DNA from 2 places in the Streptomyces sp. BB1-1-1 genome. Region 2 is predicted to be linked to the other one. Evidence: riboswitches for the same ligand, from Rfam matches in the RefSeq annotation. Region 2 holds a riboswitch; the other holds the start of a gene.
What was found. A riboswitch is a leader RNA that binds a small molecule or an ion and turns the genes downstream of it on or off. The one in region 2 is predicted to bind thiamine pyrophosphate.

Region 1 (5,754 bases), 3.8 Mb from region 2:
TGCCGCGATTCTCGCTCAGCGCCTGGGCGGGCGTGCCGGGCAGGGTCTCGTCGGGCGTGAAGAGCCACTCCAGCATCTCCTCGGCCGTGAAGCCGTCGTCCCGCAGCAGCGTCAGGGTCCCGACCAGGCCCTTGACGACCTTGTCCTCGTCGATGAAGGCCGCGGGGATGTGCAGCGCGCGGTTCTCACCGCGCCGTACGGCGATGAGCTGGCCTTCCTTGATCAGCTGGCGTACGCGGGTCACCTCGACGCCGAGCATCTCGGCGATGTCGGGGACGGTGAGCCAGGCAGGCACGAGAGCATCGATCTTTGCGTCAATCTCGGTCACGTCTCAAGCCTGCCATCTGGCACTGACAGTCGGAAACCAGACCCGTCCGACCCGGGCCGCCGCACCCGGGCGGAGGGCTACACCGTCGCCGCCTTGAGCGGCCTCGCCGGGTCGGCCAGCAGCCGCGGGTCCATCGTCGTGCCCGCCTGGATCACGCGTTTGCCCTGGGCCAGGTCCCGGGGGCGGCCCACCGCCAGCAGGGCGACCAGGCGGTCCTGGCGCAGCCAGCAGACCGTCCAGGCGGGTCCCGAGGGGTCGCCGCGCCACAGGGCGGTGTCGGCGGCCGTGTGATGACCGGCGTACTGGACGAAGCGGCCGAACTGCTCGGACCAGAAGTACGGCACCGGGTCGTAGGCCACCGGGGCCTCGCCGACGGCGGCGCCGATGATGTTGGCGGCGACCGTGCGCGGGCCCTGGAGGGCGTTGTCCCAGTGGTGCACCAGCAGCCGCTCGCCGTAGCGGCCGGACGGGAAGGACGCGCAGTCGCCGACCGCGTAGACGTCCGGGACGGAGGTGCGCAGGCGGTCGTCGGCCAGGACGTCGCCGTGCGCGCCGAGGTCGATGCCGGAGCCGGCGAGCCAGGCGGTGGCGGGCCGGGCTCCGATGCCGACGACGACCGCGCCGGCGGGCAGCCGCGATCCGTCGTCGAGGACGACGACGTGGCCGGGCTCCCCGGGTCCGCCGGGCCCCCCGGGACCGCCCGTCTCGACGCGCTCCACGCGCGCGTGGGTGCGCAGTACGGCGCCCGAGTCGGCGTACCAGCCGGTCATCGGCGCGGCGACCTCGGCGGGCAGCGCACCGGCGAGGGGCCGGTCGGCGGCCTCCACGACGGTCACCGCGCAGCCCGCCTCGCGCGCGGCGGTGGCGAACTCGGCGCCGATCCAGCCCGCGCCGACGACCACGATGTCGTGCTGCCGGGCGAGCACCGGCCGCAGTCGTTCGGCGTCGTCCAGGGTGCGCAGCAGGTGCACTCCGGGCACGCCCTCCGCGCCGGGCAGCCGGATCGGTTCGGCGCCGGTCGCGAGGACGAGGAGGTCGTACGGCACGGGTCCGTCGGAGGTGTCCAGGACGTGCGCGCGGGGGCGGACGCCCAGGGCCTCGCAGCCGAGCCGCAGGGTGATGCCGAGTGCCTCGAAGTCGACGTCGAAGGCGGAGCCCTCGGCCGTGCCGAGCAGGACGGCCTTGGACAGCGGGGGACGGTCGTAGGGCTGGTGCGGCTCCGCGCCGATCAGGGTCACGGTGCCGGTGAAGCCCTGCTCCCGCAGGGCGACCGCGGTCTGCACGCCCGCCATGCCGGCGCCCACCACGACCACGCGGCGCTCCGCGTCCGCTCCCCGTTCCCGGGTCTGCTCCTGCGTCTGCTCGCTCACCTGATCACCTTAGACACCGACGATTCGTCAGTCAGTGCTCGTGCGCGGTGACCTGCTCCACAACGCTCGTCCCGCTGCCCCGCCGCGACTCCCACTCCCAGGTCTCGTCCAGGCGCACCCGCCCGTCCGGCAGCTCGGCGACGGTCGACACGCAGTGTCCCGACGACGTGCTTCCGTCGGTCTTGAGCTGCACGTACCGGAAGTCGAGGCGGTCGCCCTCCCTGGTGCCCACCAGACGTCCGCGGACGACGTCACCGCCCGCGTACTCGGCCCATACGGCGCCGTCCTGCTCGTGGTAGGTGAAGCGGGTGCGCGTACCCACCTGGCCGGGCGCCTGGTCGGCGACGGGGGCGAGAACGAGACCGTCGAGTGAACGCGCCACGGGCGGAGGCTCCCTTACAAGTGCGATGCGCTGCGGGCTAGGGTGGCCAACGTAAAGCACTCGCGGGAGCCCGGACGCACCGGGCTGAGAGGGAGGCTGGCGGCCTCCGACCGTACGAACCTGATCCGGGTCATGCCGGCGAAGGGAGGGGCTGGACGCCCATGTCGTCACCACCGACTTCTGCTTCCGTGTCCGGAGTTGCCGCGAGGGCCGCGTCGTCGCGTACGCCGGACGTCCTCGTCGTCGGCGGCGGGATCATCGGCCTGGTCACCGCCTGGCGGTCCGCGCAGCGCGGGCTCGCCACGGCCCTCGTGGACCCCGAGCCGGGCGGTGGGGCCGCCCAGGTGGCCGCCGGGATGCTGGCCGCCGTGACGGAGCTGCACTACGGCGAGCAGACGCTGCTCGCGCTGAACCTCGCCTCGGCCCGCCGCTACCCGGAGTTCGCGGCCGAGCTGGCCGACCTCACCGGCCACGACCTCGGTTACCGCCGGTGCGGCACCCTCGCCGTCGCGCTGGACGCCGACGACCGGGCCCACCTGCGGGAACTGCACGCGCTCCAGCAGCGCTCGGGCCTGGACTCCGAGTGGCTGTCGGGGCGCGAGTGCCGGCGCCTGGAGCCGATGCTCGCGCCGGGTGTGCGCGGGGGCCTGCGGGTGGACGGCGACCATCAGATCGACCCCCGGCGCCTCGCCGACGCGCTGGTGGCCGCCTGCGAGCGCGCGGGCGTCGTCTTCCACCGGGTGTGGGCCGACCGGCTCACCGTCGGGCGCGGCGGCGAGCGGGCGACGGGTGTCGTCACGGCCGACGGCACCGCGCTGGAGGCCGGGCAGGTGGTGCTGGCCGGGGGCAGCCTGAGCGGACGGTTCACGGGCGTCCCGGAGGACGTGCTGCCGCCGGTGCGGCCCGTGAAGGGGCAGGTGCTGCGGCTGACGATGCCGCGGGCGCACGGGCCGCTGCTGAGCCGGACGGTGCGTGCCGTGGTGCGCGGCAACCCCCTCTACCTGGTGCCCCGGGAGAGCGGCGAGCTGGTCGTCGGCGCCACCAGCGAGGAGCTGGGCTGGGACACGACGGTGACCGCGGGCGGCGTCTACGAGTTGCTGCGCGACGCCCACGAGCTGGTCCCCGGCATCACCGAGCTGCCGCTGGCGGAGACCCGGGCGGGTCTGCGTCCCGGGTCCCCGGACAACGCCCCGCTGCTCGGCCCGACCGGGCTGGCGGGCCTGCTGCTGGCCACCGGGCACTTCCGCAACGGCGTCCTGCTCACCCCGGTCACCGGCGACGCCATGGCACACGCCCTGACCACCGGGGAGCTGCCGGCCGAGGCCCGCCCCTTCACCCCCCGGCGCTTCGGCGCCGCTCCCGCACTCCAGCGACTCTCGGAGCAGCCCGCATGAACATCTCCGTCAACGGCGAGCCGCGCCAGGTGGCTCCCGGCACGGCCCTGGACGCCCTGGTGGGCACGCTCACCGCGGCGCCGTCCGGTGTGGCCGCCGCCCTGAACGAAACCGTCGTCCCGCGCGCGCAGTGGCCCGCCACCGCGCTGGCCGACGGCGACCGCGTCGAAGTCCTCACCGCCGTCCAAGGAGGCTGACCATGGCCGACGATCCCTTCGTCCTCGGCGGTACGTCCTACGGGTCCCGCCTGATCATGGGCACCGGCGGGGCGCCCAGCCTCGACGTGCTGGAGCGCGCGCTCGTGGCCTCCGGGACCGAGCTGACGACCGTCGCGATGCGGCGTGTGAACGCCTCGGTGCACGGGTCCGTGCTGTCGGTGCTGGAGAAGCTCGGCATCCGGGTGCTGCCGAACACGGCCGGCTGCTACACCGCCGGGGAGGCGGTCCTCACCGCCCGCCTCGCGCGCGAGGCCCTCGGCACCGACCTCGTGAAGCTGGAGGTCATCGCCGACGAGCGCACCCTGCTGCCGGACCCGATCGAGCTGCTGGACGCGGCGGAGACGCTGGTCGACGACGGGTTCACGGTGCTGCCGTACACGAACGACGACCCGGTCCTGGCGCGGAAGCTGGAGGACGTCGGGTGCGCCGCGATCATGCCGCTCGGTTCGCCGATCGGGTCGGGGCTGGGCATCCGCAACCCGCACAACTTCGAGCTGATCGTGGAGCACGCGCGTGTGCCGGTGATCCTGGACGCGGGGGCCGGTACGGCGTCGGACGTGGCGCTTGCGATGGAGCTGGGGTGTGCGGGTGTGATGCTCGCCTCGGCGGTGACGCGGGCGCAGGAGCCGGTGCTGATGGCTGCCGCCATGTGTTCCGCGGTGGAGGCCGGGCGGCTGGCGCGGCGGGCGGGGCGGATTCCGCGGCGGCGGTTCGCCGAGGCGTCTTCTCCTGCGGAGGGCTTGGCGGTGTTGGATCCGGAGCGGCCCGCTTTTCGGTAGCCCTGGGTTGTCCTGCCGTTTCGTCTCCCACCCACGCACCACCCGTTTCCAGTCGGACAAGAGGTGGGCGTCGCCCGTGGGGGTGCGTCGCCGTCGGCGGCCGGCCGCGCGTGGGAAGCGTCACAGGTGCGCTGCAGTACCGCCCCCGTTCGTCGGCGGCGACGCCGGGTGTCCGTGGTGGCTCGTAGACTCACCTGCGTGGACACGACCCTTCAGGACCCTCTCGTCGGGCAGGTGCTCGACGGCCGGTACCGCGTCGAGGCGCGGATCGCGGTGGGCGGGATGGCCACGGTCTACCGGGCCGTGGACACCCGCCTGGACCGCGTGCTCGCGCTGAAGGTGATGCACCCGACGCTCGCGACCGACGCCACCTTCGTGGAGCGGTTCATCCGCGAGGCGAAGTCGGTGGCCCGGCTCGACCACCCCAATGTCGTGCAGGTGTTCGACCAGGGGGCCGAGGGGGCGTACGTCTACCTGGCCATGGAGTACATCGCCGGCTGCACCCTGCGTGACGTGCTGCGCGAGCGCGGGGCGCTGCGGCCGCGGGCCGCGCTGGACATCCTGGAGCCGGTGCTGGCCGCGCTCGGGGCCGCGCACCGGGCCGGTTTCGTGCACCGGGACATGAAGCCTGAGAACGTCCTGATAGGCGACGACGGCCGGGTCAAGGTCGCCGACTTCGGCCTGGTCCGGGCCGTGGACACGGTCACCAGCACCACCGGGTCCGTTCTCGGCACCGTCTCCTACCTGGCGCCCGAGCAGATCGAGCACGGCGCCGCCGACCCGAGGGTCGACGTGTACGCCTGCGGCGTCGTCCTGTACGAGATGCTGACCGGCGGCAAGCCGCACGACGGGGACTCCCCCGCCCAGGTGCTCTACAAGCACCTGCACGAGGACGTGCCGCCGCCGTCGGCCGCCGTGCCGGGGATGGCGTACGAGCTGGACGAGCTGGTCGCCTCGGCGACCGCGCGCAACCCGGAGATCCGGCCGCACGACGCCGTGGCGCTGCTCTCACAGGCCCGCCAGGCGCGCGGGGCGCTGAGCGCGGACCAGCTGGACGCGGTGCCGCCGCAGGCGCTCGCCGCGGAGCACGACAACGCCGAGGACCGCACGAGCGTGATCCCGCGCGCGCTGACGATGCCCCGGCCGCTGCCCGTCAACGAGGACGAGGCCGAAGCCGGCGGCCACGGTGACGCCGGATTCCCCGCGGACGGGGTCAACCGCACCAGCCGGCTGGCGCCGCCCCGGCGCCGCCGGCCGGAGCTGCGGCGCGGCCCGCTGACGAT
Region 2 (5,754 bases):
AGCGCGATCAGGAACCCGAAGCCGACCGTCACGGCGGACACCCCGAGCGGCAGCATCAGCAGCGCGTCGAAACCGCGTACGAAGCGGCCCGCGTCGCGGCGGGTGAGCGCGGTGGCGGCCAGCGCGCCGATCACCACGGCGATGGCGGTGGCGGCGACGGCGTACTGGAGGCTGTTGCCGATGGCCTCGATCGGCGGGACGAGGAAGGTGCCGCCGTCCTCCTGGGTCAGCGCCCGGTAGTAGCCGAACCCGGGCGCACCGAGCGACCGCTCGACCAGCACGGCGAGCGGCAGCACCAGCAGCACGGCGACGGTGACCAGGACCCCGGCCAGCAGCGCCCACTGCCCGGTCCCGCGCGGCCGGCGCGCGGTCGTGGCCGCGTCCACCAGCCGCAGGGCCGTCTCCCGCCGCCGTACCGTCCAGGCGTGCACGGCGAGGATGGCGGCCACCGCGCCGAACTGGATCAGCGTCAGCACGGCGGCCGTGGACAGGTCGAAGATCTGCGAGGTCTGCCGGTAGATCTCCACCTCCAGGGTGGAGAAGGCGGGTCCGCCGAGGATCTGGACGACGCCGAAGGAGGTGAAGGTGAACAGGAACACCATCAGCGCGGCGGCGGCCACGGCGGGCGCGAGCGCGGGCAGCGTCACCTGCCGCCAGGCCTTCAGCCGCGAGGCGCCGAGCATCCGCGCGGCCTCCTCCTGCCGCGGGTCGAGCTGCGACCAGAGGCCGCCGACGGTGCGTACGACGACGGCGTAGTTGAAGAAGACGTGCGCGAGCAGGATCGCCCACACGGTGGTGTCCAGCCGTACGCCCCACAGCTCGTCGAGCAGCCCGCCGCGTCCGACCAGCGCCAGGAACGCCGTACCGACGACGACCGTCGGCAGCACGAACGGCACGGTCACCACGGCCCGCAGAACCTGCTTGCCGGGGAAGTCGAACCGGGCGAAGACGTACGCGCCGGGCAGTGCGACGAGCAGGGTGAGCGCGGTGGAGGCCAGCGCCTGCCAGGTGGTGAACCACAGCACCTGCTGTACGTCGGACTGGGCGAGCACGTCCCCGATCCGCCCGAACCGCCAGGATCCGTCGATCTCCAGTCCGCGCGCGACGATCGCGGCGACCGGGTAGGCGAAGAACACCGCGAAGAACGCGACGGGCACGGCCATCAGGGCCAGCCGCGCCGCGCTCCCGCGCGAAGTCCTGGCCTTGCCTACTTCAGTACGAGTGAGGTCCACGACTTGACCCACTGGTCGCGATTGCCGGCGATCTTCGCCGGGTCCATGGTCTGCGGGTCCTCGGCCTGCGGCCCGAACTTCCGGAACGCCTCGGGGATCCGCGCGCCCTCCCGCACCGGATAGACGAACATGTTCAGCGGCATGTCCTCCTGGAACTCCTTGCCGATGAGGAAGTCGAGGAGTGCCTTGCCGCCCTCGGTGTTCTCGGCGTTGCCCAGCAGGCCCGCGTACTCGACCTGACGGAAGCAGGTGCCGGTGGCGACGCCCGTCGGCGCGGTGTCGGGCTGCGGGTCGGCGTAGATCACCTCGGCGGGCGGGGACGAGGCGTAGGAGACGACGAGCGGGCGGTCGCCCTTGGCCTTCTTGCCGCCGGACGAACCGGAGAACTCCTCGTTGTACGCCTGCTCCCAGCCGTCGACGACCTTGACGCCGTTCGCCTTCAGCTTCTTCCAGTAGTCCTGCCAGCCGTCGTCCCCGTACTCGGCGGCGGTGCCGAGCAGGAAGCCGAGACCGGGCGAGGAGGTGCCCGCGTTCTCGGTGACGAGCAGGTCCTTGTACTCGGGCTTGATCAGGTCGTCGAAGGAGTCCGGCGGGGTCAGCTTGTGCTTGCTGAAGTACGCCTTGTCGTAGTTGACACAGATGTCGCCGGTGGTGACGGGCGTGACCCGGTGCTTATCCTGGTCGGCCCGGTACTCGGGGCGGATACGGTCGGAGCCCTTCGCCTCGTACGGCTGGAACAGCCCGTTGTCGAGCGCGCGGGACAGCAGCGTGTTGTCGACGCCGAAGAAGACGTCGCCCTGGGGGTTGTCCTTGGTGAGGATGGCCTTGTTGACGGCCTGCCCGGCGTCGCCGTCCTCCAGCACCCGGACCTTGTAGCCGGAGCTCTTCTCGAAGGCGGCGATGACGTCCTTCGAGGCGGCCCACGAGTTGTGGCTGACGAGGGTCACGGTCTTGGAGTCGCCGGAGCCCTGGCTGCCGCCGTCGGACGACGATCCGCAGGCGGCCAGGCCGCCGACCATGCCGAGCCCGACGGCAAGGACGGTGGCCCTCTTGGTGATGCTCACTGAATTCCTCCTGGGTGACCAGGAGAAGACGCGGCCCCGCCCGGAACCCTGGCGAGGGTCCCGGGCAGGGCGCAACAGCTCGAGTGGTGACCGATCTCCCTACCCAGAATGACCTGGGCCAGGTTCGGAGGGTCTGCGGCCGGTGCCGCACTCTCAGCGCTGTGGCGCTCCCCTGTCGGAATATGAAGATGTGGTTCCGGACGTACTTCCGTATGAAGTTGTCGTACGACGGTGTACGACGCCGGTCAGGTTACCGCTCGCTCGCGGCGAGCTGACCACACGCCCCGTCGATCTCCTGACCACGGGTGTCCCGGATCGTCACCGGCACACCGTGCGCCGCGATCGCCTCGACGAACGCCTTCTCGTCCTCGGGCCGTGAAGCGGTCCACTTCGAGCCGGGCGTGGGGTTGAGCGGGATGAGGTTGACGTGCACGGGCCTGCCCTTGAGCATCCGCCCGAGCCGGTCGCCGCGCCAGGCCTGGTCGTTGATGTCCCGGATCAGCGCGTACTCGATCGACAGCCGCCGGCCCGACCGCTCCGCGTACTCGAACCCGGCGTCCAGCACCTCACGCACCTTCCAGCGCGTGTTGACCGGGACGAGGGTGTCGCGCAGCTCGTCGTCGGGGGCGTGCAGCGAGATGGCGAGGCGGCACTTGAAGCCCTCGTCGGCGAAACGGTGGATCGCCGGCACGAGGCCGACCGTGGAGACGGTGATGCCGCGCTGGGAGAGCCCCAGTCCGTCGGGCTCGGGGTCGGTGAGGCGGCGGATGGAGCCGACGACGCGGTTGTAGTTGGCGAGGGGCTCGCCCATGCCCATGAACACGATGTTGCTCAGCCGGGCCGGTCCTCCGGGGACCTCACCGTCCCGCAGGGCGCGCATCCCGTCCACGATCTGGTGCACGATCTCGGCGGTGGACAGATTCCGGTCCAGACCCGCCTGCCCCGTGGCACAGAACGGGCAGTTCATACCGCAGCCCGCCTGGGAGCTGATGCACATGGTCACCCGGTCCGGGTAGCGCATGAGGACGGACTCGACGAGCGTCCCGTCGAACAGCTTCCACAGCGTCTTGCGGGTGGTGCCCTGGTCGGTCGACAGGTGCCGCACCACCGACATCAGCTCGGGCAGCAGCGCCTCCCGGAGCCCCTGGCGCGAGCCGGCGGGGATGTCGGTCCACTGCTCGGGGTCGTGCGCGTACCGCGCGAAGTAGTGCTGCGAGAGCTGCTTCGCACGGAACGGCTTCTCGCCGATCGCGGCGACGGCCTCCTTGCGCTCGGCGGGCGTGAGGTCGGCGAGGTGCCGCGGCGGCTTCTTGGCTGCGCGGGGGGCGACGAATGTGAGTTCTCCGGGCTTAGGCATGACTCAACCAGTGTCGCAGATCGACTTGGGTGGCCTGCCTGCGGGAGACCAGGCCCGGCGTGACCGAGCGCCGGCAGATCCCGCGGCGCCGCATCGCCGCTTGACCTGGACCAAACTTGAGCTTTTAGGCTCCGTTCAAGACCGCGGGAACGATCCGCAGAAACGATCCGTAGGAACCGATCAACGTGCCTTTTCGAGGAGGTTCGCCATGAGCGAGCACACAGCCCACTTCGAGATCCCCGACCGCTACCGCTATGCGGTGATCCCGCACATCATGGTCGACGACGCCGCCGCGGCGATCGACTTCTACCAGCGGGCGTTCGGCGCCCATGAGAACTTCCGGATCGATGCTCCGGGCGGTGGGATCATGCACGCCGAGATCACCATCGGGCGGTCGACGCTGATGCTGGGCGACTCCAGCGTGGACGAGGCGGAGGCCGCCTCCTTCGCCGCGCCGGCCTCGCTGGGCGGGGGCACGTCCGTCACGTTGCACGTCTTCGTGCCGGACGTGGACAGTCTGGCGGAGCGGGCGGAGGCCGCCGGCGCGGAGATCCTGCAGCCGCCGAAGGACATGTTCCACGGTGACCGCACCGTCATCCTCAAGGACCCTTCGGGCCACATGTGGGTGTTCCTGACCCACATCGAGGACGTCTCGGAGGAGGAGCTGCGGCGCCGCCTGACCGCTGCCGGGTGACCGCGATGGCCGTAGGCGCGGTGACCGGAACGGATAGCGAGAGGCCCGCCGCCCAGGGGACGGCGGGCCTTACCCGTCAGGACAACGACCGGGCCGTCAGCCGGAACCGACGAAGATCACCAACAGCAGCCACACCACCGGCGCCGTCGGCAGCAGCGAGTCCAGGCGGTCCATGATGCCGCCGTGGCCCGGGAGCAGCGTACCCATGTCCTTGATGCCGAGGTCCCGCTTGATCATGGACTCGCCGAGGTCGCCCAACGTGGCGCTGACGGCGACCGCGAGGCCGAGCAGCAGGCCCTGCCACCAGGTGCCGTCGTCGATCATGAACTGCATGCACAGCGCGCCGGCCACCATCGCGAACGCCACCGCTCCGAGCAGGCCCTCACGGGTCTTGCCGGGACTGATGCGCGGGGCGAGCTTGGTCTTGCCGAAGCGCCAGCCGACGGCGTAGGCGCCGGTGTCGCTGACGACCGTCAGCAGGAGGAAGGTCAGGACGCGCCGCGAGCCGTCGTCCGCCATGAGCATCATCGCGACGAACGTGGCCAGGAACGGCACGTAGAACGCGGCGAAGAGCCCCGCCGTGACGTCCTTGAGGTAGCCCTCCGGCGGCTCGGTCATCCGCCATACGAGGACCGCCAGCGCCGTGAGCGCCATGGCGACCCACGCGCCCTCGGCACCCCGCACATACCCGGCGACCACCATCGCCGCGCCGCCGATCGCGAGCGGCACGAGGGGCGCCTTGATGCCCTTGCGCTCCTCCAGCCGCTTGGTCAGCTCCCACAGGCCCACCACGACGGCGACCGCGACCACACCGACGAAGACGGCCTTGACGACGAACAGCGACGCGACGATCACCGCGCCGAGCCCGACGCCGACCCCTATCGCCGCACCCAGGTCGCGCCCCGCGGTCTTCTTCTGCGGCTGCGGCTGCGCCGGCTGGGGGGCGTCGGGCATGGGCTCCGGATTCTGCGGCACCGCCGCATACGGCTGCGCCGACGGATTCTCTCCGCGATACGTCTCGTCGCGGAACGGCTCGTCTCGGAACAGGGGGCCGCTCAGCCGAGCGGCCCCCTGGCCGTCATCCTGGTCTCCGCCGTGTTCGGGTACGTCGGGCACGATGGGCATGGGGCGAGTCTGCTGCGCGTAATGCGCATCGTACGCGGGACCCGCCGGGGCAGCCCCCTGGACAGGCCCCTGGTCGGACGCCCCCCAGTACCCGGCTTGTGGCGGCGCTCCCCAGGAAGAGTCGTTCATCAGACCTCGAGCAGCTCCGCTTCCTTGTGCTTCAGGAGCTCGTCCACCTGGGCGACGTACTTGGCGGTGGTGTCGTCGAGCTCCTTCTCCGCGCGGCGGCCCTCGTCCTCGCCGACGTCGCCGTCCTTGACCATCTTGTCGATGGCGTCCTTG

Region 1: linked by a shared signal. The riboswitch ahead of thiO (glycine oxidase ThiO) and the one ahead of RI578_RS11325 (thiamine ABC transporter substrate-binding protein) in region 2 are both predicted to bind thiamine pyrophosphate.

Annotation. Positions count from the first base shown of each region.
Region 1 covers NZ_CP134203.1:6,288,874-6,294,627, reverse strand. The annotation lists gene RI578_RS28810 (Rv2175c family DNA-binding protein) at 1-328, opposite strand, end outside; gene RI578_RS28805 (FAD-dependent oxidoreductase) at 406-1,620, opposite strand; gene RI578_RS28800 (hypothetical protein) at 1,730-2,080, opposite strand; TPP riboswitch at 2,133-2,244, shown strand; gene thiO (glycine oxidase ThiO) at 2,242-3,474, shown strand; gene thiS (sulfur carrier protein ThiS) at 3,471-3,671, shown strand; gene RI578_RS28785 (thiazole synthase) at 3,674-4,471, shown strand; gene pknB (Stk1 family PASTA domain-containing Ser/Thr kinase) at 4,670-5,754, shown strand, end outside.
Region 2 covers NZ_CP134203.1:2,474,692-2,480,445, forward strand. The annotation lists gene RI578_RS11320 (iron ABC transporter permease) at 1-1,163, opposite strand, end outside; gene RI578_RS11325 (thiamine ABC transporter substrate-binding protein) at 1,208-2,296, opposite strand; TPP riboswitch at 2,375-2,480, opposite strand; gene rlmN (23S rRNA (adenine(2503)-C(2))-methyltransferase RlmN) at 2,547-3,653, opposite strand; gene RI578_RS11335 (VOC family protein) at 3,862-4,347, shown strand; gene RI578_RS11340 (phosphatidate cytidylyltransferase) at 4,444-5,601, opposite strand; gene frr (ribosome recycling factor) at 5,601-5,754, opposite strand, start outside.